Regions from separate parts of the Anoxybacillus sp. LAT27 genome, predicted to be linked through region 1. Evidence: a T-box and tRNA genes for the amino acid it is inferred to sense, from the RefSeq annotation. Region 1 holds a T-box; the other holds one or more tRNA genes.
The links. The T-box of region 1 lies ahead of pheS (phenylalanine--tRNA ligase subunit alpha). A T-box ahead of a tRNA ligase gene usually reads a tRNA of that ligase, here a tRNA-Phe.

Region 1 (16,604 bases):
CACTTGCGATGTATGAAATTTTACAAAATGACGGACTTGGCCGTGGTGGATTAAATTTCGATGCTAAGGTAAGACGTGGCTCGTTCGAACCGGAGGACTTATTTTACGCTCATATTGCCGGTATGGATAGCTTTGCAATTGGACTAAAAGTTGCACACCGCCTAATTGAAGATCGTGTATTTGAATCCGTCATTGAGGAACGATACAAGAGTTATACTGAAGGAATTGGTCGCGACATTGTTGAGGGTAGAGCCAATTTTCATACGCTAGAGACATATGCATTGCAACTTGGGGATATCCACAATCATTCAGGACGTCAAGAGCGTTTGAAAACGTTGCTTAATCAATATTTACTCGAAGTTTGTGCAGGACGTTAATGAAATGAGGGATGAACTTGGAACACGTCATTGGTATTGATTTAGGAACAAGTGCAGTTAAAGCATTACTCATTGACTGGACAGGAAAGATCAAAGGGGAGAGTACGGAAGCGTATCCCCTTTACCAACCACATTCAGGATATAACGAACAAAACCCAGAAGATTGGGTAGAAAAAACGATTACTGCATTGCGAAAAGTGTTGCAAGTATCAAATGTTGATCCAAGTTCGATTGTTGGCATCAGTTTTTCTGGGCAAATGCACGGGTTAGTGTTATTATCTGAAAACAATGAGGTTGTGCGACCAGCTATTCTTTGGAACGATACAAGAACGACGGAACAATGTCGATGGATTGAAGAGAGAATTGGAAATGAGAAATTGTTATCCATTACAAAAAATCGGGCACTTGAAGGATTTACATTACCAAAATTATTATGGGTGAAAAAACATGAACCCCATCTTTATAAGCAAGCTCGTACGTTTTTATTGCCGAAAGATTATGTTCGCATGCGCCTTACTGGCCATGTTGCCATGGAATATTCCGATGCGGCAGGAACGTTACTTCTTGATATAAGAAAAAAAGAATGGAGTCAAGAAATTTGTCAATTACTTGATATCGACATTCGGTTATGTCCCCCATTAGTGGAAGCTACCGATTATGTTGGTACGTTGTTACCTGAAATAGCGGAAAAAACAGGTCTTCCAACAAGTGTAAAAGTATTTGCTGGGGGAGCAGACAACGCATGTGGTGCGATTGGTGCAGGTATATTAGAAGAAGGACAAACGATGTGTAGTATTGGGACATCTGGTGTTGTGCTTGCATTTGAGCAAACAGGTGGAAAGGAATTTGGAGGAAAAGTACATTATTTTAATCATGCAAAACCAGATTCGTACTACATTATGGGCGTAACATTAGCTGCCGGATATAGTTTTGATTGGTTCAAGCGCACGTTGCTAAATGATATGTCCTTTTCCGAAATTGTCAAACGAGCGTATAGTCAATCACCTATTGGGGCAAATGGATTATTGTTTACGCCATATTTAGTCGGAGAGAGAACACCTTATGCAGATGCAGATATTCGATCCTCTTTCATCGGAGTGGATGCTACTCATACGATATGGGATTTTGCTCGTGCTGTTTTAGAAGGAATTACATTTTCTTTAAATGAATCGGTTGAAATTATTAGAGCAAGCGGAAAACGAATAGATACCGTCGTTTCAATTGGAGGGGGCGCTAAAAGTGCAGAGTGGTTACAAATTCAAGCGGATATATTTGCTACCCCAATTGAAAAGTTAAAAAACGAGCAGGGACCGAGCATGGGTGCTGCGATGATTGCAGCTTATGGGTGTAAGTGGTTCCCATCCTTAGAACATTGTGCTCGTGTATTTAAAAAGGTAGAACAAATTGTCGAGCCAAATAACGAAGCGGTAGAGAGGTACAAGGAAATTTTCTTGGTGTATAAGGAAATATATACGCAAACAAAGGAAATATCTAAGAAGTTAAAAGCGTTTAGAAAATGAAGATCCCCCTTAAATATAAATAGCCTTCAATGCGAAGGCTATTTTTTTACGGCTTTTTCTAATGTTTCAAGCATCGATTGTTTTTGTTCTTCTGTCGCGTGATTCCATAGTGCTTCGAATAAGACACCAAGACCGGGTAAATATTTTTCTTCACCTTGTTGAATCGCATCAACGATCGTATGTTGAAGCTGGTCTTTTGAACTGTTTGCGACGTTTGCCATAACGGCACCACGTAAATTAAAATCCATTTGACTCACTCCATTCTTTATGTATTGCGTAAGTAGTTTTTGCTATAATGATAACTACTATTCATAAAAGAGGAGAGAGAAACATGGAAAAAGCAACATTTGCTGGTGGGTGTTTTTGGTGCATGGTTACGCCGTTTGAAGAACTTGATGGGATTTACGGCATCGTTTCTGGATACACAGGCGGTCATGTGGAACATCCGACGTATGAACAAGTGAAAACAGGAACGACAGGACATTATGAAGCGGTACAAATTACGTTTGATCCCGATGTATTTCCGTATGAAAAATTGTTAGAGTTGTATTGGTGTCAAATTGATCCGACGGATGACGGGGGGCAATTTCACGACCGTGGCCCACAATATCGAACAGCAATTTTTTATCATAATGAACGGCAAAAAGCATTAGCTGAACAATCAAAAAAACAATTAGAAGAAAGTGGACGTTTTTCAAAACCGATTGTGACAAACATTTTACCGGCGACGACATTTTATCCAGCTGAGGACTACCATCAAAACTACCATAAGAAAAACCCAAAACATTATAAGGAAGACCGAGCGGCATCTGGACGTGATGAATTTATTGCGAAACATTGGGGGAAAAACGAGTGAAGCGAATTGAATCGCCGAAAAACGAGCGGGTGAAACAATGGAAAAAGCTTTTAACGAAAAAAGGGCGCGACAAAACCGGTCTGTTTCTCATTGAAGGATTTCATTTAGTAGAAGAAGCAGTGAAAAGCGGTGTGCACATTGAACAATTGATCGTTGTTGAGCATGCGTCCATTCCAGCTAGTTGGAATATTTCTCATATTCCGATGACGATCGTGACCGATGAAGTGATAAAAGCGATAAGCGACACAGAAACACCGCAAGGCATTGCAGCGGTATGTAAACAAATGCATTGGAACGTGGATGATGTGCAAACAGCGTTGTTCGTTGATGCAGTACAAGATCCCGGAAACTTAGGGACGATTATTCGCACAGCAGATGCTGCAGGAATAGACGTTGTCGTTGTCGGAGAAGGAAGCGTCGATATATATAACGCAAAAGTGATTCGCGCCACGCAAGGTTCGTTGTTTCATTTTCCTGTTGTCAAAGGGGACATAGGGCAATGGATCGCTCGCTTCCAAAACAAGCATATCCCCATTTATGGAACATCGCTGCAAAATGGGGCAGACTACCGTTCTGTATCTCCTTCTTCATCGTTTGCATTAATTGTTGGAAATGAGGGAAGCGGGGTAAGCGATAAGTGGCTACAACAGACGACAACAAACTTATATGTGCCGATTTATGGGAAGGCAGAATCGTTAAACGTAGCCGTTGCAACAGGGATTTTACTTTACCATTTGCAGAAAAAATAAACGCAACCTTGCACGTTATTCCCCATTTGCTTATAATAAATGAAGAATTTCATCATACAAAAAACGATGATCGAGAAGAGTAGCTTGCCGATCGCCATTCAGGGAGAAAACGCCATAGACTGCGAGCGTTTTTATGGCTTAAGCAAGTGAATTCACCTCGGGAGTTGGCGCTTGGACCATTTTGCGCATGCAAAATGTAAAGGCGTTCCGGTGTAGACCGTTATCGCAATGAAGTGAGCTATGTTGATTGCATAGCTAACAAGGGTGGTACCGCGAGTGCACTCGTCCCTTACTTAAGGGGCGAGTTTTTTATTTTTATACATAACAAAGGAGGGTATTTCATGAAAGAACGGTTACAACAGCTTCAACAAGAAGCGCTCGTTCAAATTGAGCAAGCAGCCGATTTAAAAACGTTAAACGATGTGCGCGTGGCGTATCTTGGAAAAAAAAGCCCCATTACAGAAGTGCTGCGCGGGATGGGGGCATTGTCGCCTGAAGAGCGCCCGCTCATGGGAGCACTTGTCAACGACGTACGCGAAGCGATTCAACGAGCATTAGAAGCAAAACAAGCAACACTTGAACAAGAAGAAGTAGAGAAAAAATTGGCATCTGAAGCGATTGATGTCACGCTTCCAGGGCGTCCAATGAGACGTGGCAATCATCATCCACTCACGCGCGTTATTGAAGAAATTGAAGATTTGTTTATCGGCATGGGCTATACGATTGCCGAAGGTCCAGAAGTAGAGCAAGATTACTACAACTTTGAAGCGCTCAATTTGCCAAAAGGTCATCCAGCGCGCGATATGCAAGATTCATTTTATATTACAGAGGAAATTTTATTGCGTACACATACGTCTCCGGTGCAAGCGCGCACGATGGAAAAACATCAAGGACGCGGTCCAGTAAAAATCATTTGCCCGGGAAAAGTATATCGTCGCGACAACGACGATGCGACACATTCGCATCAATTTACGCAAATTGAAGGGCTCGTTGTGGACGAAAACATTCGCATGAGCGACTTAAAAGGAACGTTGCGCGAATTTGCGCGCAAAATGTTTGGAGAAGACCGCGACATTCGCTTCCGTCCAAGTTTTTTCCCATTTACAGAGCCGTCTGTTGAAGTGGACGTATCATGTGCCAATTGCGGTGGACACGGTTGCAGCGTATGTAAAGGAACAGGTTGGATTGAAATTTTAGGGGCAGGAATGGTTCATCCGAACGTGCTGGAGATGGCAGGATTTGATTCGAAAAAATATACAGGCTTTGCGTTCGGGATGGGGCCGGAGCGTATTGCGATGTTGAAGTACGGCATTGATGATATTCGTCATTTTTATCAAAATGATGTTCGTTTCTTACAACAATTTAATCGGATGTAAAAGGAGGTTGGAACGATGTTTGTTTCATATAAATGGCTACAACAATATGTCGATTTAACAGGCATTACCGCAAAAGAATTGGCTGATCGCATCACAAAAGCAGGTATTGAAGTGGAAAGCGTCGAGGTGCGCAATAAAGGAATACAAGGTGTCGTCATCGGACATGTGCTTGAGCGTGAACAACATCCGAACGCTGATAAATTAAGCAAATGTTTCGTTGATATTGGCGAAGAGGAACCGGTGCAAATCATTTGCGGGGCGCCGAACGTGGCAAAAGGACAAAAAGTTGCGGTGGCTAAAGTTGGTGCCGTATTGCCCGGCAACTTTAAAATTAAACGCGCAAAACTGCGCGGTGAAGAATCGAACGGCATGATTTGTTCGTTACAAGAACTTGGCGTGGAGTCGAAATTAGTGCCGAAAGAATACGCCGATGGCATTTTCGTTTTCCCAAGCGATGCACCGGTCGGAGCGGATGCGCTAGAACTACTTTACTTGGATGATGAAGTGTTGGAGCTTAGTTTAACACCAAACCGTGCTGATTGTTTAAGCATGATCGGCGTCGCTTATGAAGTGGCAGCGATTTTAGGGCGGAGCGTGAAGCTTCCGGCCATTGAGTTGAAAGAAAACGACGAAAACGTTCATGACTACATTTCTGTACGGGTCGATGCACAAGAAGATAATCCGTTATATGCGGGACGCATTGTGAAAAACGTGAAAATCGGTCCATCCCCTCTTTGGATGCAAGCGCGTTTAATGGCAGCTGGCATTCGTCCACACAATAACGTTGTTGATATTACGAACTACATTTTGCTTGAATATGGTCAACCGCTTCATGCGTTTGACTATGATCGCCTCGGTTCGAAAGAAATTGTCGTTCGCCGTGCGAAAAACGGTGAAACGATCGTGACGCTTGATGATGTAGAGCGCACGCTTACAGAAAACCATCTCGTCATTACGAACGGGAAAGAGCCTGTCGCTTTAGCTGGTGTGATGGGCGGTGCGAACTCGGAAGTAAAAAATGACACAACGACCGTGTTTATTGAGTCCGCGTATTTCGCAAGTTCGGTTGTTCGCCAAGCGGTCAAAGATCACGGATTGCGCAGCGAGTCGAGCACACGGTTTGAAAAAGGAATCGATCCAGCGCGGACAAAAGAAGCGCTTGATCGCGCGGCTGCGTTAATGGCGGAATATGCTGGCGGAGAAGTCGTTGGCGGCGTTGTGGAAGTGAACACACTGCAACAAAAAGATGTTGTTGTCACGATTACGTTAGATCGTATCAATCGCGTGCTTGGCACAGCCATTACGAAAGAAGAAGTTGCGAATATTTTAACAAACTTGCAATTCGCGTTTACAGAACATGACGGTACGTTTACGATTACCGTTCCGTCGCGTCGTGCAGACATTACAATTGAAGAAGACATCATTGAAGAAGTGGCGCGTCTATATGGCTACGACCATTTACCTGCGACATTGCCGATCGGCGAAGCAAAGCCGGGGAAATTAACGCCATATCAAGCAAAACGTCGTCACGTGCGCCGTTATTTAGAAGATGCAGGCTTGTTCCAAGCGATTACGTACTCGCTCACAAACGAAGCAAAAGCAATGATGTTTGCGCTTGAAACGGCGGAACCGATTCGTCTTGCTCTTCCAATGAGCGAAGAACGAAGCGTCTTACGGCAAAGCTTAGTGCCGCACTTATTGGAAGCAGCAAGCTATAACCGTGCCCGCCAAGTCGAAAACGTAGCGCTATACGAAATCGGCTCGGTATATTTAGCTAACGGCGAACATGAACTGCCGAACGAAAAAGAACGTCTCGCAGGCGTTTTGACAGGTGTATGGCACGCCCATTTATGGCAAGGGGAGAAAAAAGCAGTTGACTTCTATGTCGTTAAAGGAATTTTAGATGGTTTGTTTGCGTTGCTAGGATTAGAAAACCGCGTGGAATATAAGCAAGCAAAACGCGAGCACCTTCATCCAGGGCGCACGGCCGATATGTTGCTAGACGGCAAAACAATTGGTTTTATCGGTCAGCTACATCCGAACGTGCAAAAACAATTTGATTTAAAAGAAACGTATGTGTTTGAACTAGACATTGAAGCATTGTTGAAGGCGGAAGTAGCCGACATTCGCTATACGGCGATTCCACGCTTCCCGTCGATTACGCGCGACATCGCCCTTGTCGTTGATGAGCATGTCGTCGCGGGTGAGTTGCAAAAAGCGATTATCGAGGCAGGCGGTGAACTGTTGAAGGATGTATCGATTTTCGACGTCTACAAAGGCGACCGCCTCCCGGAAGGCAAAAAATCGATCGCCTTCTCGCTCCGTTACTATGACCCAGAGCGGACATTAACAGATGAAGAAATAACAAACGTTCACGAACAAGTCATCAAAGCGGTCGAACAACAATTCGGCGCCACATTGCGCGGGTAAAGCGAACCCCCATCTGATGCACGGGCATTGGATGGGGGATTTTATGTCCTTGGCGGATCGGTGGGGGCGTTTTTTTGTCTAGTCCGCCAAAATTGGCGGGGTTCGACATCAAGTTGGCGGTGAATAATGGAAAAAAGTGAAGTATAATCAAATTATCAAAACGAAAGGAGGAATTTTTAAAATGATTCGTCAATTTGTAAGCATAGCAGTAGCAGTAATGCTTGTTGGAGGAATTTTATTTGGCATAGGAAAAGATTCATTGGCAACTTCGAATCAAACGGGGATAAAAGAATCGGGGACGATTACTCCTCAATCGATTGCATCAAAGACAAAAACAACAACGATCCAAGTTGGACAAACCGTTCAAACTTTGTATGTGACAGGAACTTTTAAAACTCAGTATAGTGATGTTCACAAAAGACAACTGTTTTCGGGAGTTAAATCGATTTCCTCAAAAGCATCCGGCAGTGGGACGTGGACACAGACAGGATATAGTGTGGAATTAATTGACAGTGGGCGCACATACGTCATTACAGTGTCAGGAAAATATTCCTATAATGGTGCAACATATACGATTTCAACAAGTATAGAATTTTATTGTAATGCTAATCGTTCTATTGGGTAGTAAGTGATAACAAAGCAAAAGACTTGTCACAATCTTCGACAAGTCTTTTTATTTTTGGTTCATCACCAAATTTTGTGATTTAGTGACAAAAAAGAGAAAGCACTAACGAGATCCTAGCAATAATGTTAGTGGTGAAATCAACATTAAGGGGGTCTCGTAAGTGCTTTCTATATCACTAGGATTGCCAGAATTTAAAGTGATTAAACAAGAACTTCTTTCCTATGGTTATGCGATTCATGTAGAGAAAACAGAGACACAGGAACGCTGCCCTCATTGTGGGTTTGCCACTTCCACTGTCCACGACAGACGGACAAGAAAAGTACGGGATTTGGCGATTTTCCATCAGCCGGTGTACTTGTTCGTCAAGGTAAAGCGCTATCGGTGCTGGAATTGTTCCCGAGTGTTTTCTGCCTCTTTGGAATCGATTCAGCCCAATCAACATTACACTAATCGATTTTGTGAGTACTTGTATGAACTTTGTGAAGGCTCCGCCATTCAAGAGGTTAGCCGAAAGCACCGCATCCCATATACGACATTGGAACGCATCTATTACTCCATCGCATCGAAAAAAGCAAAAGAGCGTCAAACAGCGATAGAAGCATCTTCTCAAGAAGAGATGGTGCTTAGCTTAGATGAGATCGCGGTAAAAAAGGGACATCAGTATGAAACCGTATTGATGGATGCCAAAGACGGATCGGTCATGGGAATGCATGCCGATCGCCAATGTGACTCCGCCATCAACTTGTTGAGCCAAAATATCCTGTCGAAAGAAATGGTCCAAACGGTGATTCTTGACATGTGGGAACCTTATCATAAGGCGGTTCGCGCCCTGTTTCCATCTGCTTCGATTGTCATCGATAAGTACCATGTGGTTCAAAAAGTGACCCAAGCCTTGGATCAAGCAAGAAAGGAATTTTCTCCATTGAAAAAGGCTCGATATCTTCTCTTAAAAGGCTGTGAAAAGCTTCGTAAGGACCAACGGCGTCGATTAGACGATATCTTGGAGGAGTATCTGGTACTTTCCATTGCTTATTATCTAAAAGAGTTGTTTCGGGATTTTTACCGAACCGATGGATATAATGAAGCAAAGGAACGCTTGGAAGAATGGATTAAGTTAGCCAAACAGAGCCCTTTTGCTTCTTTTCAGGAAGCAGCCAACACGCTTGAAAGGTGGAAGGAGCCTATTCTTTCCTACTTTTTGTGCCCATATACGAATGCCCGAATTGAGGGGACGAATCACAAGATCAAAAACATCAAACGCCGGGCATATGGCTATCGAAATCTAGAACGGTTTCGTTTGCGTGTATTTCTGGAGTGTACAGGGAACACTACAGGTAGTCAGGCTGCTTAAGCGCTCCCTTCTTCCGCTATCGGTATGATAGTTGGTAGAATGGAACCCGTCAAGGAAAGCACTTGACTGTTTCCATTCTACCAACTTCGTGGTCTGTATGCGGAAGAAGGATCCTGACTGATGAACCTATTTCATCCAGCTAACATGTTTCTAGGATTGAGTAGAAATCACAGAAAATGGTGAAGACCCTTAATTAAACTCCCATGCAAATGATATCTTTTAAGAAAATCAGATATTCTCATCATCTCTTCCCCCTTGTTCATCACAATGTTTGGGCTGTTGAGTATGTAGTTATTTCATGATGGCCGAAAAACAGAGGTGACAAGCTTTTTTCCAGACGTTAAAACTCAGAGAAAAATCGTGATGGATAAACTTTTGGCAATAGCAAACGAATGAGAGTGCGGGCGGGTTTTTATAGTCATCTTAAACGATTGATAATTTACATTATTTGGATCATTACGTATCTTTGTATTTCGTTGCTATAATCTTATTGACATCCGGATGATCAACATATCCTGAGAGGAAGGGAATAAGGTGGAAGGAAAGTCGATATTTAACTATCGCTATGTGGCTATGATTCTCTCATGTTGTTTAATTTTTAGTATTGTCGTCCCCCCATTTGCACAAGCTGCTCCTGGGAAATCGGAACGCGTAGTGCAAAAAAGCCGAAATATTGAAGCTAACATTGGTGATCTTCCCACGAAACGGCCAAAATCAAAATTAGAGCTCGAGAGCAGACGGACAAAGTATTCGACAAGATACTTGAATCCGGATGGAAGCTTTACTGAAGAGATATACCTGCAACCCCAATTTTATCAAGATCCTCTTGATAAGAAATGGAAAAAAATTAATAACGATCTAAAACCCAACGGGGCCGATATGTTTGAGAATACGGCTAACGCCTTCAAAGTAACATTCGCAAAACAATCGAGTCAACCTGAACTTGTTTCGATCAAAGAAAATGATAGAATCCTTTCGTTTATCCCAATAAATGCGAAAAATGTGCAAGGTGTTGCGAAAAATAATGAAATCATTTATAAAGGGTTATTTGAACAAACCGATGTGCGATATCGCCTTCAAGGCAATGCGGTCAAAGAGGATATTATTCTTAACAATAAACCTTCCAGCAATGCTTTTACTTTTGAGATGAAACTAAAAGGGGTAAAGGCTGTTGCTAAAAAAGACGGAACGATCGTCTTTGAAGACTCAAAAGGGAACCCTAAGTGGTACTTAGAAAAGCCATATATGTTCGATGCGAACCACAAGTATTCTGATCAAGTTGCCTTTCATTTACGTCAAAATAGCGGCAAAACTTATATTGATGTGATAGTAGATGAGAGCTTTTTACAAGATCCAGACACCATATATCCGGTAACGATTGACCCTACGATCAATGAATGGGATGTTTTGCGGGATAATTTTATTGCCTATAATTTTCCTGATTCTGTCTATTCGAGCAACACATACATGCATACAGGTTACAACAGTTATTTCGGAACGACTCGTGCTTTAGTGAGATTTTACCTTCCGAGTCTTCCGAGTGATAGTGTCATTTCCAGCGCTACATTTAATGCCTATCAAACAAATGCCGATGGTCAACAAGTATCTATTGATTTACATCGAATTACAAGCAATTGGTCTTCTTCTGTTACCTGGAATAATCAGCCTTCTATTCGAAGCACAAAAGAATCAACGACAACAAACAATACGGCCAATACGTACTGGAGCTGGGATATCACTCAGTTGGTCAAGGACTGGTACAATGGTATTCAGCCGAACTACGGCTTGATGCTGAAACAGCAGAACGAATCGTCTTCTCCATATCGCACATTTAATACGGTAAACAATAGTGTTAATACGCCGCGCATTACGATTAATTATTGGGTAGAGCCAATCGGCCAAGAATCTTTCTGGACGACCACTAAAGATGGGGTGAATCCAGCAAACGGAAACCTTGTTTTACAAACAACGGATCTTGCTATTTCTGGTCTAGGCGAAGATGTTGAATTTACGAGAACATACAATAGCCGAAAGTCCGGATCGAATGGGATGTTTGGTTATGGATGGATGTCTAATCTCGAAATGAATATTTGGGATGCAGGCAGTGGACCAGTTACGTTTGTTGATGGAGATAATACTCGTCATATTTTTGGTGAAAAAGTTGGCGGGGGATACGAAGCTGCTGGTGGTGTCTATCTCGATCTAATCAAAAATGGGGACGGCACTTATACAATAACCAAAACCGATGGTACGAAACTTTATTTCAATACAAATGGCAAACTTTCTCGCATGGTCGATACAAATGGGAACACGACTACATTGAATTATAATGCAAACGGAAAATTAGCTTCAATTACAGATGCATCAGCAAGAACGACGACGATTGCCTATGGAACAAACGGATATGTATCGAGTATCACCGACCCAGCAAACAGAACCATCTCTTATGAGTATGATGCTTCCGGCAACCTAACGAAAGTTACGGATGCTCAAGGAAACGCGACCATTTTTACGTATGATTCGGATCATAATCTAACAAGTATTAAAAATGCCCGAAATATTACGACGACAATTGGTTATGATACACTCGACCGCGTAACAAGCATTGAACGCCCTATTACGATTAACGGCGCACTTACAAATAGTACCACAAATTATTCATATGACAAAACCAATGGTGTTACGTCGGTCACAGATGGCGAAGGGAGACGGGTAGATTATACGTACAACGCTAACGGCAATATTATTCAAATCACAGAAAATCCTTTAGATGCTCAAAACAAGGCTGTGACAACATTCGATTATGATAATAACAATAATTTAACCCGAGTAGTGGAACCAAATGAAAATAAGGCGAATGGAACCGCAGCGTTCATTTATCAATATGACGAAAAAGGAAATATTGTCAGCGTTCAATTGCCAGAAAATCAGTCGGCACAATATACGTATGATTTGCAAAATAATCTTATCAAAGAGCAGGATTTCAACAGCAACGTCAGCACATTTGATTATGATCAAAATAACAATCAAACCGAAGCGATCGATCCTTATACACAATCAGTTTCACAGCGATACGATAATCTGGGAAATTTGCAGTATTCGACGTATCCAATGTCTACAGCTGATAACTTGGTAAGTAACTCTAGCTTCGAATTCGATCATAATGCGGATAATTGGCCAGACAACTGGACAAAGGCCGTAGAATCAGGGAAAATCGCTACATTCAGTTGGACGACAACAAGCAAATTTGGGAATAAAGCGATCAGCATTTCGAATTCGACCGGATGGGCGATTGTCAGTTCTGATAAGCAGCCGTATGATGGTGGAGTTTATGTGGCAAGCGGTTATGTAAAAACATCGTCCATGTCTGCCAGAGCTCTTATTAAAGTTGAATATTTTGATGCGCAAGGAAACTGGTTAAATCAAAAAATTTCTTATGGGTTGGCAGGAACGAACGATTGGACTCGGCTTCATGTCGTCGCGGATAATGCTCCATCGGGAACTCAGACGATTCGGGTATCTGTCGGTGTAAACGCTGGTTCTGGGACTGCTTATTTCGACGGGATCCAATTAGAGAAAGGAACGGTTGTCAGCGCCTATAATCTTGTTGATAATTCCAGCTTCGAGCGAGATATGAATAGTGATGGAATTCCTGACAATTGGACGACAAGCGGCAATTTATCAACAAATGATGGACTAGATACAACAGTTGCGAATATATATGTTGGAAGCAAGTCATTTAAAATCACAGGAGAGTCTGGGAAAAATAAGCATATTAAACAACGGATTAATATTTCTGGCGACAGCAACACTAAACTTACGTTGTCTGGATGGTCCAAACAAGAAGGAGCCAATCCAAACGGCGGTTACTATAGCTTGCAAGTAGCAATCCACTATACGAATGGTACAACCGATTGGGGTTATGCAAACGACTTTGATAAGGCGAAGACTGACTGGCAACATGTTGCCGCGGAAGTAAAACCGAAACAGGCCTTCGATTACATTGACGTGTATTATTACTATTATAATCAAACGGGCACAGCATGGTTTGATGCAATGCGTCTAGAAGTAGGAGCTTCTCTGACGTCGTACACGTATGATGCAAAGAAAAACTACGTCACCAAAGTCACCGATCCGGCAGGAAATATGGTTTCGTACACATACGATGCTATCGGAAACCAAACGAGCGTCACAGATGGAAAAGGAAAAACGACTTCTTACGAATATAACAACAATAACCAATTAACCAAAGTCACCGACCCAAACGGAAATGTGACTACCTATGGTTACGACGGCGCGGGCAATCGAACATCGGTCACTAATGCAAAGAATTATACAACTAACTATACGTATAATGAGTGGAACCAAATCTCTAGTTTCAAGAACCCGTTAAATCAAACGACATCGTTTGCTTATGATAAAAACGGGAATATTACAGGGGTTACGTATGCAAACGGGGATCGCGTATCCTATAGCTACAACGCGCTGAACCGACTCATTGCCGTTGCTTACAACGGGACAACAAAATGGACGTTCAATTACGATGCCAATGGCAACGTGACATCGGTGACGGATGCCAATGGAAATGCAACCACGTACACATACGATAAAAACAACCGTCTGACTCGCATCAGCAAAGGATCATCGAACGCCATTGCCTACGGTTATGACGATAATGGAAATGTTACATCGACATCCATTACGGCTGGTACAACGACTGATACGATTGGATACAGCTATAATCCATTGGACCAGTTAGTCGTCTTGTCAAGAAACAGCGCGAATTTAGCGAGATTTACGTACGATGAGCGCGGAAATATTTCGGCCATCATCCATGCCAATGGAACTTATACCGCTTATGAATATAACGATGCCAATCAGCTAAAATCATTGAAAAATTTCGATGCCAACGGAAATGTTTTAAACTACTTCCTCTACAGTTACGATGCGAATGGCGATATTACAGCTGTAGAAACAAAAGATGGAACGATTACGTATGAGTATGATGCATTGAATCAGCTGACAAAGGAAACACTAGCGGATGGAACAGCGATTACGTACGAATACGACGCGGTTGGCAACCGGACGAAGAAAATCGTCAACAATGGAACAACTACAACGACTACGTACACGTATGACGCCGCCGACCAACTAACAGCCGTTAACGGACAGGCATACACATATGATGTGAACGGGAATTTAACGAACAACGGCAACAAAACGTTTGTGTATGATGACGAAAACCGTCTCATTCAAGTAAAAAACGCATCGGGCACTACGATCGCAACCTATACGTATGACCATCAAGGAAGACGCATCAGCAAAACAACATCAAGCGGTACGACTTACTATCACTACGATGGCGACTCGATTCGTCTGTTGTATGAAACAGACGCCAACAACAACATCACAGCGGAATATACGTGGGACGCATTGGGCCGCCCGGTCACGATGACGAAAGCCGGAGCCACTTACTACTATCATTTGAACGGTCATGGAGATGTCGTCGCATTGACGGATGCAAGCGGAAATGTCGTCGCCCAATACGAGTATGACGCATGGGGTAACATTCTGTCCAAAACCGGTGCGCTGGCAACAGCGAACCCATACCGTTATGCCGGGTATTATTACGATGAGGAAACCGGACTATACTACCTAATGGCGCGGTATTATGAGGCGAATATGGGGCGGTTCTTGACAAGAGATACGTTCCATGGGGTTGAGAATGAGCCGCAAAGCTTGAATCAGTATGTGTATACGAAAAATAACCCTGTTAATTCTATTGATCCAAATGGTCACTACTCAAAGCGACTTGATTTAGGGTTCAATAGTTATATTAAGGTAAATATAGGTTGGCAAGAAATATCTGTAACAATTAATTTAACTCCTGGATTTTTAATAAGTACAGGTATAGGCTTTGGTGCAGGTTTAGCCGCCAGTTATGTAATAAAACAAGTTTTGACTTGGTATCTATTCCCGGTTCTTTCTAATATCATATTAACTAAGGCAGCAGAAAAAGTTGTTAACTATTTAGCAAAAAAGCTTTCAAAATCTGCATTTAAAAAAATAACCAAAGGATATAACTGGACAAAAAAATCTATATTCTATACGAGCTTGGTAGTTCCAAATCTAATATTTAGGTATTAAATTCGGGTATTATTGTAAATTATCAAGTTAATTCGGAATAGAATGGTCATTTTTTTGCAAATCCAAACGGATTTTTGCACGTTCATCCAGCAAAAATCTGCGGAATTATGCAAATTTCCTCCCTTCTGTTTACAGAAAAAAACATTCGGTTGCTTAATATGGAGCCACTGCGGACATGTGTTCTAGGGAAAGGTGCGAGCACTAATCCTTGTTTTGCTAGGCATTGAACCAAACATGTCCGCTACTCCATGTAAAACGGATACATCTAATTTGGAGGTTAAATTCCAAATTAAAGTGATTGGCTGACGTACAAGGGAAATAATAATCTTTAAATTTATATTGCCATGATTTTGGGAAGGAATGTTTTATACACACTATAATGTGATTTTGTAAAGTGTGAGTAACAAAGAAGCGTTCGGGTATAGTCAGTTTCTCATCCAGCACATGAACTTTTGTAGATCTATCTCTTGATTGAGAAAAAGAAGTGCTTTGAAGGTAAATTGAATTCAGAAAACGGAATATTTAATTTTTAGGAAACACACTTAGTTCGCAAAGTGGAATTTGATTTAATGAACTAATAATTTAATGTGCCATATTATGATTAAGTTAAAAATGGTTGAAATGCCCCTTGATTGAAATTTTTAGATTTAAATAAATTAGCCATAAGGATGGTGTAAAAAATGGAATTAACCTTGATGTCAATCATTTTTATTTTAATAGGGTTGTCTTTAATATGGCTATCTATTTTTGGATCTAATGTAAAAATTAAAGAGTCTTCCTCTGGAACACCAACAGATGTTTCTGACTTTTTTCTTATGATGATTTATAAACTTTTCCCTCCTATAATTAGAAGGATATTTTTATTTTTGTTGGGATTAGGTATTGTAATTGGATTCATATATTTACTGTTTTTGGAATTCTAGCTGATGATACTATATAGATGTAATTAGGGGGGCCAGCAGATTCGCCATCCAGCAGTAGAAATCGAAAAATCGCCTAAAATAACATATTGACTGTAGATGAGTAAATTAGCTAACATAAATTTACAATCAAACAAAAAAGGAGACATGAACCAGACTCCTTGGTTAGAATAGATGTGCCACCAACTACCCACAAGGAGGTTCATGTTTTATGAATAGATTAGCGTATCATCAAGGAATCCACAAGTTTTTC
Region 2 (16,604 bases), on a different contig from region 1:
CATCAAATTCACGCAATCCAGCTTGCGCAGCAGGTGATCCCGGTACGACTTGCAAGATCGCTACTCCTTCTTTGACGCTTACTGGCAAATGAAGCGTCTGTTGCCAATGATAGGCTGGGATATCACTTAACGAACGCAATTCTACGCCCATATACGGACGACGAACTTGTCCAAACTTCTCTAAATCCGCAATAATTGGTTTGGCATAGTTAATCGGTATCGATAATCCGATTCCTTCCACAGCTTCTTGCGCAATTTTCATCGAGTTGATTCCAATGACTTGACCTTCGATATTTACGAGTGCGCCCCCGCTGTTTCCTGGGTTAATGGCAGCGTCTGTTTGTAGTACTTCTGCATGCCAATCCGGAATACCGTCTTGATCAATATCAATTGGGATTGTACGATTTACGCCAGAAATAATTCCTTGTGTCACAGAACCTGCAAATTGCAAGCCAAGTGGGTTTCCGACCGCAATGACCGGTTCCCCTACTTTTACGACATCAGAGTCACCAAACTCCGCTACGTTTGTGACATGTTTCGCATCAATTTCTAACACAGCTAAGTCCGTCCACACATCGCTCCCAAGCAATCGTGCTGGCACTTTTGTTCCGTCGCTTAAGCTCACTTCCACACGACTTGCTCCTTCAACGACGTGATGGTTGGTAACAATATATGCTTTGTTTCCTTCTTTTTTATAAATGACTCCCGAACCAGTTCCCGCTTCTCCACCTTCCGACCAAAAGCTCGCCTCTTGAATATTGACAATGCCAACAACAGCATCCGATACTTTATTCACCGCTTTTGTTACTTGAGTCACAACATCGACGGCTACACTTTTATCTACTTTTGGTTGCTCTGTTACAGTCACTTGTTTTTCTTCCGTTTGTTCGAGCTCATAAGGCAAGACATCCCATTTCACTAGTGAAGGGATAGTGACAACGACAAGCATACCGCCTAAAATGGCCCCGACTACCCCTGCTAAAAAAGCGCCTCCACGATTGCCTTTTTGTTTTTGACGAATATGTTCATAATGATCATCATAATAGCCCATTTTTCACCCGTCCTTTCTTTATAAAATATTGACCCCTTTTCCATTATAACCTGTTTTTTCGCTTATCATCTAACAATATACATACGTCGTGTTGGTGAAAAAACGGTGAAATTTATACGGGAATAAGTGCGGTCGGACGAGCCGGATCTGTATCGTACAGTTGAAAAGATTCCCCTACAATGATCCCTTTTCTTTCAAGCGTCTGAGCGACCGTCATGCGTGCTAATTCTTTCATATTGTTATCTTGGCTTAAATGCGCTAAATAAATGCGCTTTGTTTTGTCACCAATGACATCTGCTAGAGCGAGACCTGCGTCTTCATTCGATACATGTCCAACATCGCTTAAAATACGCCGTTTAATGTTCCAAGGATATTTTCCCATACGTAACATTTCTACATCATGGTTACTTTCAAATACAAATACATCGGCATGCCGAATGACACCTTTCATGCGTTCACTCACATACCCTGTATCTGTAATGAGAGCTAACTTTTTTCCTTCATAATGAAACACATAAAACATCGGCTCTGCAGCATCGTGAGACACACCGAACGATTCCACATCCAAATCTCCAAACGTACGAACAGAACCTGTCGGAAAAATAAATTTTTGTTCAGATGGGATATCACCAATAAGACCTTCCATCGCTCTCCACGTTTTTTCATTCGCATAAATCGGAAGGCAATACTTACGGGCGATCACACCTAATCCTTTAATATGGTCACTATGTTCATGTGTTACTAAAACACCGGTTATATCTTCAATATGACGATCAATATCAGCAAATAGTTTTTCTAATTGTTTCCCGCTTAATCCAGCATCAACAAGCAATCGTTCTTGTTTCGTTTCTACGTAAAAAGCGTTGCCTGTGCTGCCGCTTGCTAAAACACTAAACTTCATCTAATTCACTCCAACACTTTATTTTCATCGCTAATGACTTGTCCTTCAAATGCGTTGACATAATAGTCTGTTTTTCCATTCACAACAACGTGCCATGTTGGCGTTAACACCTGGGAAGCTGTAAACTGAACAAGCGCATAATAGCCGAGATCAATTTTCGTTACGCGATCACCCGGCTTTAAGTAATTTCGTTTATACAACGTTTCTAACGCTTTAATCGCTGGTAAAATTTCTTGCTTTTTTTCGTTTTTTTCTAAATCAACGAGCAACGTTTGTTCATAGCCGACCATTTCATTTTGATCATTCACATAAATAAGTAACATACTGCTCACATTTTTATAAATTGTTTTTCCGTCATATTGCTGAAAATAAATGAGCGCTTGTAAATGTTCATCATACTTCCAAAACGTATATTGATCACCCGCAATGATATTTTGTTTTAAAAACTCTGTTAAGCGATAACCATCCTTTGGATCTTGTAGCGGAATAGGCTGAATAAAGTGGGCTTGTAACACCGTTTCATTTGCAGCTTCGACTTGTTGGTTCGTTAATTTTTTCACTTCATCTTCTGTGAATGTTTTACTTTTCCCACTCACATATGTCGATTTTGTGATCTCTTTTGGTAAATCGACATATGTAATGCCATCCGCTTCGAGCTGTTCCTCGATTGTCGCTTCTAAAATGACATCAAGCTGGCTACTATTTTTTTTCTGGATAAATTGATAACCTAAAAATATATCAAGAATGAGGAATGTAATAATAAAAATGGTTTTCGTTTTACTCCAATCCAATGATATCCCCTCTTCGTTCATCTGTCGTCATCACAATTTTCCGCCACGTTCCGTTATACAAACAATACCAAGATGGTTCTAAAACGACGATATTTTCTCGCTCTGAATCGCGAACAAGTTCGTAGCCAATTGAAATGTCGTCAATAAATTCATGTTGAATATTTTTTTGTTTTTTCAACTGATCGATGACTTCATATCCAGACGAAAGTGTAATTGGCAAACTCACGCGGTCGGGAATCGCTAATGTGAATAACGGACGTTGGTAATTTATAATCTCGTTTTCCCCCCATATTTGCACAATTTCCGCCATTCCGTAACGATTAAATACAGGGTAGCCATTGGCGAACAAACGAAAAGTTACTTTTCTCCCGTTTTCGTCTAAGCGATCAAAATAATACGTGTCTGTCCAACCGCCATGATCGTTCACAAAATCAATACTTTTTTGCAAAATAGTTGGGTCAAACGTTTGTGTTTCACCACGAGCTGCTGGATTGACGTACAACAGTAATTTTTTAGATAAATCAACGTCCATTAAGCGTGATCCATCTGTGTATTCCTCGCCAAAATTGAGTACATCTTTTTTCACAAAACTTGGGTCTGTAAATAATGCATCTTTAAAACGATCTGTACTTAACTCATCCATATAATATTGCAATCGGTTTAATACGAGCGGACGCGCTGGTAAAAACAACGATTTTGTTTCGCTAATGTCATAAGATAAAAACGGGGTATAACGTTCTGCCCGCGCATAATATGTTTGTTTCACATTTTCGATTGCTGCATCTTGAACAACCGCTTTATATATACGCTTTTCATTGACAGATACGAAATAGACAGTCACCTCTCCTTCGTTTTCATTCATCGGAATGATGATGCGATCGAACTGAACTTTTTCGACATCTTGATCTTCAAACTGAAACATAGTTCGATACATTTCAATCGGTATGTCATCGGGATAAATAATTTCAATTTTTCCTTTTCCACGGATAAAGGAAAGAAATTGTTCTTTCTTTATCGTGCTTGATATGTTTTCGAAATGATCGAATGTCCAATTTTTCATCTCTTTCATAAATTTATAAATGTCCGAATGATGTGTTATCCCATAATGTTGTTCATTTTTATGAATGAAAATATAACGAGGCTGAATGACTGTGCCATAATCAACGGCGACATTACTGACAGGAACATTTTGAATGTATTTTGCGTTTTCGATGAAATCATATTTCGGTTGATACGTCCATAAACTCCACGTTAAAAAAACGCTCGTACATACAAGAATCGTCAATACAATTGACTTGATCGTTTCGTATTTCATCGTTTTCATCCTTTTTTCTGTTGTTCAATCGGCAAAGTAAAGTAAATGGTTGTCCCTTTTCTTTCTTGACTTTCTGCCCAAATACGCCCACCATGTGCAACGACAACCTCTTTTGCAATCGCAAGACCTAATCCTGTTCCGCCGAGCTTACGCGAACGTGCCTTGTCGACACGATAAAAACGCTCAAAAATTTTCGATAAATCGGATTTCGGAATACCGACACCTTCATCTTTTACACTCACTTCAATATATTCGCCTTTTTTCTTCACCCGAAACGTAATTGTTCCTCCTTGCGGAGAATACTTCAACGCGTTAGAAATAATATTGTCGAGCACTTGGGTAATTTTATCTTCATCCATATACACAATCATTTTCTCATTTGGAAAGTCTCGAACAAACGAAACGTTTTCTTTTTTTGTTAATTCAAATCGATTAATGACTTTATGGAAATATGGAATGAAATGTACACGTGTTTTTTTCAATTTATAGTCTTTACTGTCGAGCCTAGAAAGCTGTAACAAATCATTAACGAGACGAATCATTCGTTCTGTTTCGTTTTGTGTCACTTCAATAAATCTCGGAGCAATTTCTTCATCTCGCCACGCTCCGTCCGCCAGTGCCTCTAAATAACTGCGCATCGTTGTTAACGGCGTTCGCAATTCATGGGACACATTGGCTACAAACTCGCGACGATCACGGTCAATTTTTTCATGCTCTGTAATGTCATGCAGTACGACAATTAAGCCATTCACAAGCCCTTTTTCTTTTTGAATGACAGATAAAGAAGCGCGCAAAATATACATTTCGTCGTCCGTACTAAAGTCTAAAATTAACGTTTCACGTTCTTCAATTAACGTTTCGAACGTATATTGTTCATCTAATCCTAATACCGTCACAATCGGTGCTGAAAGCACTGTTTCACGTGAAACATTTAAAATGTTGAGGGCGGCATCGTTAATTAAAATGATTCGTCCTTTTCGGTCTGTTGCAATAACCCCATCTGTCATATGCGTTAATACCGATTCTAATTTACGTCGCTCTCCTTCTGTCGTCGCTTGCGCTTCTTGCAATTTTTTCGTTAAGTTGTTAAAGCTAAGCGCGAGTTGTCCAATTTCATCGTATCCATACACTTTTACTTTTCGAGAAAAATTACCTTTTGCCATTGCCAATGCTTGTTTACGCATATCTGAAATTGGTCGTGTAATTGTCTGTGCTAATAAAATGCCTAATAACGCCGTAATGACTAAAGCAATGCCCGTTCCTGTCGCTAAAATGTTATTAATTTGCCTCATTTGCGCAAAAACGTTCTCCATCGAAGCGATGACATAAATCGCTCCCTTCATTTCATTTTTCACTTTAATAGGCGTAGAAGAAATATACATGCGATGACCTGTTTTCGGGTCAACGAGCATTTTTTCTGTCATTTCACCGGCCACTAACGTTCGTTTAATTAATAAGTCCGTCGTGCGCTTTCCGACAATATTTTGATTATATGGGTTTGATGTCCCTAACACTTTACTTTTATGATCAATGACGCGCACTTCGGAAATATCTTGTGAAACGAAGTCTTGTAAAATAGAACGAATTTCTTCTTCGATCGTTGGACTTTTTTTATCGCGCTCTTTATTCATTTCTTGTTCAATGTTATAAGCAAGTAAAATAACGCGCTCGTTTAATGAATTTTTAAAGTTTTCAACAAGCTGCGCTTCCAACTGACGTACAAAATAAGCCCCAATAATTTGCATCGCAATTAAAATAAGTAAAATGTAAATCAAGGCAAATTTCACATGAATCGATTGAAATATGCTCACTTTTCTCATGCGGTTACTCCTGTTCCGGATTTCGTAAGTAATACCCGACCCCTCGTCTTGTTACAATCCATGTCGGGTGCGAAGGGTTATCTTCGATTTTTTCACGCAAACGTCGAACGGTGACATCCACGGTACGCACATCGCCAAAATAGTCATATCCCCATACCGTTTGCAGTAAATGTTCGCGCGTCATCACTTGTCCGATATGCTTTGCTAAATAGTGAAGTAGTTCAAATTCTCGATGGGTTAACTCAATTTGTTCTCCTCGTTTCGATACCGTGTAAGCATCTGGGTGAATCGTGAGCGGACCAATTTTTATTTCGCTCATTTCTTTTACATCTTGTTCTTGTCTTTGTTGGTGGCGACGTAAATTCGCTTTGACGCGCGCTAACAGCTCGCGTGTGCTAAATGGTTTCGTCACGTAATCGTCTGCGCCAAGTTCTAGCCCAAGCACTTTATCTATTTCAGAGTCCTTTGCTGTTAGCATAATAATAGGCATATCGTATTTTTTACGAATTTCACGACATACTTCCATGCCATCTTTTTGAGGTAGCATAATATCTAATAAAATTAAATCTGGTTGAATGTCTTCTACTTTTTGCAGCGCTTCTACACCGTCATATGCACAATGTACGTCGTACCCTTCTTTTCTTAAATTAAATTGCAAAATATCAGCAATAGGCTTTTCATCGTCGACAACTAAAATTTTTTTTTCCATGTACGTTCACTCCCCCAAAGGCATATTTACATATAGTGTACCATGTCACCATTATAAAACAAAAAAGCATAGACACATATACGTATCTATGCTTGCAAGTGGCTCGGGACGGAATCGAACCGCCGACACAAGGATTTTCAGTCCTTTGCTCTACCGACTGAGCTACCGAGCCATATGTATAACTAACTTCCCAATTTTTATCGCATTGCTATTTCAATAAAAATGGCGGTTCCGACGGGATTCGAACCCGCGATCTCCTGCGTGACAGGCAGGCATGTTAACCCCTACACCACGGAACCGTATTTCAACAGACATCTATTATTCTATTATATAATTAGTAATAAGACAATAGTTTTTTTAAAAAAACGCCGACGAACGAGTCATCGACGTTTTTCCTTATGCATATACGTTGCGGACAACATTCGTTTGAGAGCGGTCTGGTCCGACCGAGAAAATCGAAAGCGGAATACCCGTTAATTGCGAAATGCGCTCAACATAACGACGTGCATTAGCTGGAAGCTCGTCTAAACTTTTTACACCCGTAATATCTTCCGTCCATCCCGGCAATTCTTCATATACCGGCTCACATTCCGCTAATACTTTCAAACTCGCCGGAAACTCCTCTATGATTTGTCCTTTGTAACGATAAGCAACACAAATTTTCAACGTTTCAATACCTGTTAACACGTCGATCGAGTTTAATGATAAGTCTGTAATTCCACTAACACGACGCGCATGACGAACAACGACGCTATCAAACCAACCGACACGGCGTGGACGCCCGGTTGTCGTTCCGTATTCACGACCTACTTCACGAATACGATCACCAATTTCGTTGTTTAACTCTGTTGGAAACGGACCGTCACCAACACGTGTTGTATATGCTTTCGCTACCCCTACAACATGTTTAATTTTTGTCGGGCCAACACCAGCCCCAATGGTAACCCCACCAGCAACAGGATTTGACGACGTAACAAATGGGTACGTACCTTGGTCGATATCTAACATAACGCCTTGAGCACCTTCAAATAAAACACGGCGTCCTTCATCAAGTGCATCGTTTAATACGACAGATGTGTCACAAACATATTTGGCAATTTGCTGTCCGTATTCGTAATATTCATCAAGAATGTGTTCTAACTGAAACCCTTCTACACCGTACACTTTTTCAAAAAGCACATTTTTCTCAGCTAAGTTACGAGCTAACTTTTCTTCAAACACTTCGCGATCAAGCAAATCTGCAATGCGAATGCCGACACGCGCGGCTTTGTCCATATAAGCAGGGCCAATGCCTTTTTTCGTCGTCCCAATTTTATTAGCCCCTTTTCTTTCTTCTTCTACTTCATCTAGCTTTAAGTGATAAGGCAAAATGACGTGCGCACGGTTGCTAATGCGTAAATTGTCTGTGCTTACACCACGCTCATGCAAATACGCTAATTCTTGCACGAGCGCTTTCGGATCGACAACCATTCCATTTCCAATGACGCAAATTTTATCTTTATAAAAAATGCCAGAAGGGATTAAATGTAATTTATACTTTTCGCCGTTAAATACAATCGTATGTCCGGCGTTATTTCCACCTTGATATCGTGCAATGACTTCTGCATGTTGTGATAAAAAATCTGTAATTTTTCCTTTTCCCTCATCGCCCCATTGTGTTCCAACAACAACTGAAGACATAGCGAGCACCTCCGCTTCATCAATTCCAAACATAGTAAGTGTACCAAATCAACTATGAAAAATCAATAAAAAACCGAACATTTATATGTTTGTTTGTTATTTTTATTCGTATACATTACGCTCCCGGTGGAACGTTCGTATCATCGAAGCGGCGCTCTAAGTTGACAAACTTGTTGTACTCTTTTACAAAAGCAAGTTGTACTGTACCAACAGGACCGTTCCGTTGTTTTGCAATGATAATTTCAATAATGTTTTTGTTTTCTGATTCTTTGTCGTAATAATCATCACGATATAAAAAAGCAACAATATCCGCGTCTTGTTCAATACTTCCCGATTCCCGCAAGTCAGACATCATCGGTCGTTTATCTTGACGTTGCTCCACGCTACGAGAAAGCTGAGATAAAGCGATGACAGGGACATCTAACTCACGAGCTAACGCTTTTAATGAACGGGAAATTTCCGATACTTCTTGTTGACGATTTTCACGATTGCGTCCACTTCCTTGAATGAGCTGCAAGTAGTCGATCAATATCATACCAAGTCCTTGTTCTTGTTTTAAGCGACGGCATTTGGCACGAATTTCACTAACACGAATGTTCGGCGTATCGTCAATAAAAATACCAGCATTTGATAGACTACCCATCGCCATCGTTAACTTTCCCCAATCTTCTGGCGTCAGTTTGCCGGTTCGCAAGTTTTGAGCGTTAATATTTCCTTCTGCACAAAGCATACGCATGACGAGTTGCTGTGCCCCCATCTCTAAGCTAAAAATTGCCACGTTCTCACCTGTACGTGTCGCCACATTTTGGGCAATATTTAATGCAAACGCTGTTTTCCCGACAGACGGACGAGCAGCAACAATAATAAAATCGCTTCGTTGAAATCCTGCTGTCATTCGATCAAGTTCAATAAAACCTGTTGGAATTCCCGTGATCTCACCTTTTCGGTTATGAAGCATTTCGATGTTGTCATACGCTTGAACAAGCACATCTTTTATATTTTGAAATCCCGTCGTATTTTTTCGTTGCGATACTTCTAAAATTTTTCGCTCCGCTTCATTTAACACATCGTCTACTTCATCTTCGCGTGTATAACCGTCTTGAGCAATCGATGTAGCCGTGCGAATTAAACGGCGCAAAATAGATTTTTCCTCTACAATTTTCGCATAATAGTGCACATTCGCCGCTGTTGGAACGGCATTGGCAAGCTCTGTTAAATATGACACGCCTCCTACTTCTTCAAGCGCATTTGCATCTGCTAGTTCCGATGTAACCGTCACTAAATCAACAGGCTCGCCACGATCAGATAGTTGTAACATCGTTCGGAAAATTTTTTGATGTGCCGCTCGATAAAAATCTTCGGGAATTAATATTTCTGAAGCGGTTGTGAGCGCGGATGGCTCTAGTAAAATCGCTCCGAGCACAGCTTGTTCAGCTTCGATATTTTGTGGGGGGAGTCGATCAGCAAATATGTCTGTCATGTACGCTCACCGTCCTTTCTCATAAGAAAAATGTGATTATATGCACGGAAAAAATCCGGCATAAAATCACATTTCATTACTTTTGCTCTTGTACATGTACTTTTAATGTAGCAGTTACTTCTGGATGAAGTTTAATTGGTACATTTGTATAGCCAAGCGCTCGAATGGCGTCATCTAATTCAATTTTTCGTTTATCAATTTTAATATCATGTTGTTGCTGAAGCGCCTCCGCAATTTGCTTGCTCGTAATTGAACCGAATAGACGACCACCTTCACCAGCTTTCGCAAATAATTCAACAGTTAACGTATCAATTTTTTCTTTCAATTTTTTTGCGCGAGCTAATTCTTCTTCCGCTTCTTTCTTTTGTTTATTTTTTTGGGCTTCTAATGCTTTTAAATTGGCTGGTGTTGCCTCGATTGCTAACCCTTGTTTAAATAAAAAGTTTTGCGCATAACCATCAGCAACGTTTTTTACTTCCCCTTTTTTCCCTTTTCCTTTCACATCTTTTAAAAAGATCACTTTCATGTGTCCCTACCTCCTGCAATATATTCTCGAATGGCTTCCTTCAATCGCTTTTCTGCTTCATCGATTGTAATATTGGCAAGCTGAGTGGCCGCATTCGTGAGATGACCACCACCATCAAGTTTTTCCATAATTAACTGCACATTCACATCTCCTAACGAACGGGCACTAATCCCGATCATTTGATCGCTTCGCTTCGAAATAACAAACGAAGCGACAACACCATTTAGAGATAATAGCGTATCCGCTGCTTGAGCAATTAAAACCGGATCATATGTTTCATTGGCGCTTCCCTTTGCAATCGCAAACCCGTACTCATCAATGATAGCGTTCTCAATTATTTTAGCACGCTTAATGTAATGCTCAATATTTTCTTTTAACAGTTTTTGGACAAGTGTCGTATCCGCCCCTTGTGCGCGTAAATATGAAGCTGCATCAAACGTTCTTGATCCTGTGCGTAATGTGAAACTTTTCGTATCGACAACGATGCCTGCTAGCAAAGCTGTTGCCTCGAGCATAGATAATTTTGAACGCTTTGGTTGGTATTGTAACAATTCTGTTACGAGCTCTGATGTAGACGAAGCATATGGCTCCATATATACGAGAATCGGATCTTCAATGAACTCTTCGCCACGACGATGATGGTCAATCACAACAACCCGATCTAATCGTAACAACAACCGTTCTTCTATAACGAGCGAAGGTTTATGCGTATCTACGACAACAAGCAACGTATCTTCTGTCGCCAACTCTAATGCTTGCTCGGGAGAAATAAAACGCGACCAGAGTTCTGTCTGCTTTTTCACTTCTTCTAGCAAACGTTGGACCCCAGAGTCAATACGGTTTGTATCAATCACAATGAACGCTTCTTTTTGATTCATTTGAGCCACTTTTAAAATGCCGATCGCCGAACCGATGGCATCCATATCGGGATACTTATGTCCCATAATAAACACTTGCTCACTTTCTAAAATGAGCTCCTTCAATGCATGTGATATAACGCGAGCTCTAACCCTTGTCCGTTTCTCCATCGGATTCGTTTTGCCACCATAAAATTTTACTTTTCCATTCGGTTGTTTAATCGCGACTTGATCACCGCCGCGTCCAAGCGCTAAATCTAAACTAGACTGTGCTAACGTACCGAGTTCTGGCAAAGACGGGGAATTTGTTCCTATTCCGATACTTAGTGTTAACGGCACATGATTTTTCGCTGTCTGCTCACGCACTTCATCTAAAATAGAAAATTTATTTTTTTCGAGTTGCTGTAAAATATGTTCGTTTAACACAGCAACAAATCGATCCGACGATGTCCGTTTCAAAAATAGACCATATTCGCTCGCCCACCTATTTAAGATGGATGTCACTTGACTATTGAGTTGGCTTTTCGTTTGATCATCCATCCCTTGCGTCACATCATCGTAATTATCAAGGAAAATGACACCTAATACGATTTTTTCCTGCTCATATTTTTGCTCCAATTGTGCTTGCTCGGTAATATCAAAAAAGTAAAGTAATCGTTCTTCTCGACGAATGATTACTTTAAACGTTCGATCGTGAAATGTAACGACTTCTTCTGTTGCCTCTGTTTTTATAAGCGGAACAAGTTGTTCAGCAACATCATATAATGATTGCCCAACGAGCGTATCCACTCCGAAACAAGAAGATAAAAAAGAGTTCGTCCATTCAATTTCTAACTCATCGTTAATGAGCATAATACCAATCGGCATCCCCATTAACGCTTCTTCCCCAACTTTTTTTATCCGGTAAGAGAGAGTAGAAATGTAATCTTCAATTTCCTCTTGAGCAACTTTATACGATCGAAATACGTGAAATAACGTAGGGCCAAGGAGCACAGCAGCGACTATCCCAATCATCCATTCAAAATACGTAACAATGATAAGCAGTACAAACGTAATACCGATTAAAACATACAAGGGATAGCGATGCCTCTGCTTTTCATATAAACTCGACATGAACGTCAGCTCCTTGCGTCATTAATCTTTCAGCTTCTTTCGTAAATCAAATCCTAAATCAATTATACCTAATATTCGCACGAGGTGAAGTAAAAAAGGGAAAAATAGCGATAGAACAACAATCGCAATAGCTCCTTTACGCCCAATATTTTTTTGATGCATCCAATAAAAAATGAACGAGAATCCTTGAATGGTCATAAGTAGCTGTAAAATTTGAAACAAATTAAGCAACGCAATATAAAGAAATGAACCATGCTCGATTGGGAAAAATAACAAAAGCATAACCGCTAAATAGTACCATAACAAACTTTTCGGTAAAACGAGCTCGCGAAACGGCTGCCAGTTACCAATCGGCATATTTAATCGTTTTAAAATGGGCAAGGCAGCTTGTTGAGTAATCCAAGCAAAACATGCAGCCGCGAAAACGAACGCAGTCGGCAATAAGTCAATAACAATGTCCATCGTTTGTTTCATTGTTTTTTCGAATTGCTCATTTGCTGGTTGTCCGATTTTTTCTAACACTATTTGTGCACTTTGAAATGATTGTTGCATTATTTCTTCAATTTGTTTGCCAATGTGAATATCGAAAAACAAAACAGAACTTGCATAAATGATGATCATGCTCACTAAAAAAGAAAGCGTCCCAACGAGCAAAACGACATATTTTCCACCTTTTCTTTGCCACACATGTCCCATCGCAACTCCGCTACTTGCAAACATAAATGTCATCGGAACAGATAAAAGTGAACCAAACCAAATAGATGGAATAAATGATGCAGCAAGTAAAAACAAGCCGTTTTTATATGTATGGCGCATCGTAAATAAAAGAAATGGAATTGCCAAAAAAAATGTTGTAACCATTCCAAACACCGGCATGTATAAACTGAGCAAGAGGAGAACCGTAAAAATAGCGAGTTGCACAGCTCCTTCCGTCAATACACGAGCGTTTTTCACCTTTTTCCCTCCTTGAAAACAAAAAGCAGTAAGGCTCCGTCCCCCTTACTGCTTTCTCTTTTTATTCGCCCGCAACGTATGGTAATAAAGCCATTTGACGAGCACGTTTGATCGCAACTGTTAATTTGCGTTGATATTTCGCGCTCGTACCTGTTACGCGACGAGGTAAAATTTTACCGCGCTCAGAAATGAATTTCTTTAATGTGTCCACATCTTTGTAGTCGATGTGCGTAATTCCGTTTGCTGTAAAGTAGCAAACTTTACGACGTTTTGTGCGTCCACCTTTACGTCCTGCCATCGTATATCCTCCTTTCGTTGATCAAGTATTATATTAAAACGGCAAATCATCATCCGATATGTCGATTGGTTGTCCATCGTTCGCAAATGGATCATCATCAATTCGACTAAATCCGCTGTTACGTCCTTGGTTCGGGTTCTGATTTGATCCAAATGGAAACGGCTCGCCATAGCTGCCTGATGCCATGCCACGTTGCTCACCGCCACCTCGCGGCTCTAAAAACTGAACGCTATCGGCGACAACCTCTGTCACGTACACTCGTTTTCCTTCTTGGTTTTCATATGATCTCGTTTGAATTCGACCTTCTACTCCAGCTAAACTACCTTTTTTCAAATAGTTCGCCACATTTTCAGCTTGTCGGCGCCAAACGATACAGTTAATAAAATCTGTTTCACGTTCACCTTGTTGGTTCGTATACGTTCGATTCACCGCTAGCGTAAACGTGGCAACAGCAACTCCATTTGGAGTATAGCGTAATTCCGGATCTTTCGTCAGTCTTCCGACGAGAATTACGCGATTAATCATCAGAACCACTCCTATTCATGAGGAAATTATTCTTCTTCCTTCACGACGATATGACGAATGATATCTTCGCTGATGCGCGCTAAACGGTCAAACTCTTGAACCGCTGCTGGCTTCGCAACAACATTTAAAATCATGTAGTAACCGTCACGGAATTTTTCAATTTCATAAGCGAGACGACGCTTGCCCCATTCTTTTACGTTTGTAATTTCTGCGCCATTTTCAGTTAACACGTTATTAAAACGCTCAACAACTGCTTTTCTCGCTTCTTCTTCCATGTTTGGACGGATAATGTACATAATTTCGTACTTTCTCATCACAGTCACCTCCTTTTGGTCTACACGGCTCTCTACAGAGCAAGGAGCAATATATCATTACTCACATTTGATGATTATATCATGAACATCGTCCATATGCAAGATTAGACGTTAAAACGGAAATGAATAATATCGCCATCTTGCACTTCATAATCTTTTCCTTCTAATCGTACTTTTCCTGCTTCACGTGCAGCTGCCATCGATCCCGCCGCAACTAAATCGTCATATGATACCGTTTCGGCACGAATAAATCCTCGTTCAAAATCAGAATGGATAATACCAGCACATTGAGGTGCTTTCATTCCTTTTCGGAACGTCCATGCCCGCACTTCTTGTTCACCTGCTGTGAAGTACGTAGCGAGTCCGAGCAGGCTGTATGATGCACGAATAAGTTGGTCTAATCCTGATTGTTCAATGCCAAGTTCTTGTAAAAATAACTCTTTTTCTTCATCATCTAACTCCGCCATCTCCGCCTCAACTTTAGCACATACAACGATGACTTCCGCGTTATCTTCTTTCGCAAATGCTTTTACTTGTTGCACGTACTCATTGCTGTTCGGGTCCGCTAAATCTTCTTCTCCGACGTTAGCGACGTATAACATCGGTTTGATCGTTAATAAATGCAGTTGCTTCACGACTTTCATTTCTTCTTCCGTAAATGAAAGCGTTCTAGCTGGTTTTCCTGCTTCGAATGTTTCTTTCAAGCGACTTAAAATGTCATATTCAAATACTGCTTCTTTATCTTTTTGTTTTGCCATTTTCCCAACGCGATCTATCCGCTTATCTACCGTCTCTAAATCAGCAAAAATAAGTTCTAAGTTAATTGTTTCAATGTCAGCAATCGGGTCTACTTTCCCCGCCACATGCGTAATATTTTCGTCAGCAAAGCATCGCACAACTTGACAAATGGCATCAACTTGGCGGATGTGCGATAAAAACTTATTTCCTAATCCTTCGCCTTTACTTGCGCCTTTCACGATTCCTGCGATATCCGTAAACTCAAATACAGTTGGAACCGTACGTTTTGGATTAAATAATTCCGTCAATGTTTTTAGACGCTCATCTGGCACTTCAACAATGCCAACGTTTGGTTCGATCGTACAAAACGGATAGTTGGCAGACTCAGCGCCCGCTTTTGTGATTGCATTAAATAACGTTGATTTTCCGACGTTCGGAAGACCAACAATTCCTGCTGTTAACCCCATAATGAAGCTCCTCTCTTCGTCTATTCCTCGTGCTTTACGAGCACTTTTTTCATTTTTTTCTCAAACTCTTTTCGCGGCAACAATACGCTATGGCCGCATCCTTCACACTTAATTCGAATATCCATGCCCATTCGGATAATTTTCCAGCGATTTGTACCGCAAGGATGTTCCTTTTTCATTTCAACGATATCATGCATGCCATACTCCTTATTCAATATAGCACACTCCTTTCCGTTGTTTAAGCACGTTCCGCTTGTTGTTCGCGATTATAGAGAACTAAGCGAGGAAACGGGATTTCAATTCCACGCTCGTCCAAGCGAAGCTTAATCTCTTTTCGCAACGCACGTGCGATGTGCCAATGACGCATCGGCTTTGTTTCACACGTAATGCGCATAACTACATCAGACGGTCCTAAATTTTGTACTCCTAACAACTCTGGTGGACTGACAATGTCTTCATATTTACTCGGCATTTCCTCTAACACTTCGCGAATAACAGCTTCCGCTTCTTCCAAATCACACTCATAAGCAATGCTTACATCAATAATTGCCACACTATTATGCAAAGAAAAATTGGTAACTTCCGTAATCGTTCCGTTAGGCAAAATGTGCACCTCACCTGTGATACTTTTCATCTTCGTTGTACGCAATCCAATTTCTTCAACCACTCCTTCAAACGTTCCAATTCGCACGTAATCTCCAACAGCAAATTGGTCTTCCAAAATGATGAAGAAACCTGTGATAATATCGCGAACAAGGTTTTGCGCCCCAAATCCAACCGCTAATCCGACGATTCCAGCTCCCGCTAAAATCGCACGAATATCGACGCCTACAGCGTCTAAAATCATCATAAACGTAATAAAGTAAATGGTATACGTCGCCATATTGTTCAGCAGTCGCATTAACGTTGCTTCTCTTCGTTCCGATAACCGAATCGGCGCCTTTTGACGAACGGCGAAAAATTTGGCAATCGTCAATTTGATCACCTTTAACAAAATCGAGGCTAGTAAAAAAATGACGATGATTTTAAGCAAACTAACACCAATCGTCACAAGCCAGTCACCTT

Region 2: it has a tRNA-Phe gene. The T-box ahead of pheS (phenylalanine--tRNA ligase subunit alpha) is inferred to sense a tRNA for this amino acid. The anticodon was not compared.

What each region holds. Positions count from the first base shown of each region.
Region 1 is NZ_JAIWYK010000445.1:211,557-228,160, reverse strand. It holds gene xylA (xylose isomerase) at 1-377, shown strand, start outside; gene xylB (xylulokinase) at 395-1,897, shown strand; gene sspI (small acid-soluble spore protein SspI) at 1,936-2,145, opposite strand; gene msrA (peptide-methionine (S)-S-oxide reductase MsrA) at 2,229-2,753, shown strand; gene LD028_RS16700 (TrmH family RNA methyltransferase) at 2,750-3,502, shown strand; T-box leader at 3,560-3,795, shown strand; gene pheS (phenylalanine--tRNA ligase subunit alpha) at 3,844-4,878, shown strand; gene pheT (phenylalanine--tRNA ligase subunit beta) at 4,894-7,308, shown strand; gene LD028_RS16685 (hypothetical protein) at 7,490-7,933, shown strand; gene LD028_RS16680 (ISL3 family transposase) at 8,094-9,284, shown strand; gene LD028_RS16675 (DNRLRE domain-containing protein) at 9,819-15,431, shown strand; partial or broken gene LD028_RS16670 (IS701 family transposase) at 16,563-16,604, shown strand, end outside.
Region 2 is NZ_JAIWYK010000421.1:131,508-148,111, forward strand. It holds gene LD028_RS10745 (S1C family serine protease) at 1-1,051, opposite strand, end outside; gene LD028_RS10750 (MBL fold metallo-hydrolase) at 1,164-1,952, opposite strand; gene LD028_RS10755 (two-component system regulatory protein YycI) at 1,958-2,743, opposite strand; gene LD028_RS10760 (YycH family regulatory protein) at 2,730-4,058, opposite strand; gene walK (cell wall metabolism sensor histidine kinase WalK) at 4,064-5,878, opposite strand; gene yycF (response regulator YycF) at 5,883-6,587, opposite strand; tRNA gene LD028_RS10775 (tRNA-Phe) at 6,687-6,759, opposite strand; tRNA gene LD028_RS10780 (tRNA-Asp) at 6,811-6,886, opposite strand; gene LD028_RS10785 (adenylosuccinate synthase) at 6,984-8,267, opposite strand; gene dnaB (replicative DNA helicase) at 8,383-9,747, opposite strand; gene rplI (50S ribosomal protein L9) at 9,824-10,273, opposite strand; gene LD028_RS10800 (DHH family phosphoesterase) at 10,270-12,243, opposite strand; gene LD028_RS10805 (YybS family protein) at 12,265-13,197, opposite strand; gene rpsR (30S ribosomal protein S18) at 13,259-13,495, opposite strand; gene ssb (single-stranded DNA-binding protein) at 13,529-14,020, opposite strand; gene rpsF (30S ribosomal protein S6) at 14,047-14,334, opposite strand; gene ychF (redox-regulated ATPase YchF) at 14,439-15,539, opposite strand; gene LD028_RS10830 (DUF951 domain-containing protein) at 15,560-15,736, opposite strand; gene LD028_RS10835 (mechanosensitive ion channel family protein) at 15,778-16,604, opposite strand, start outside.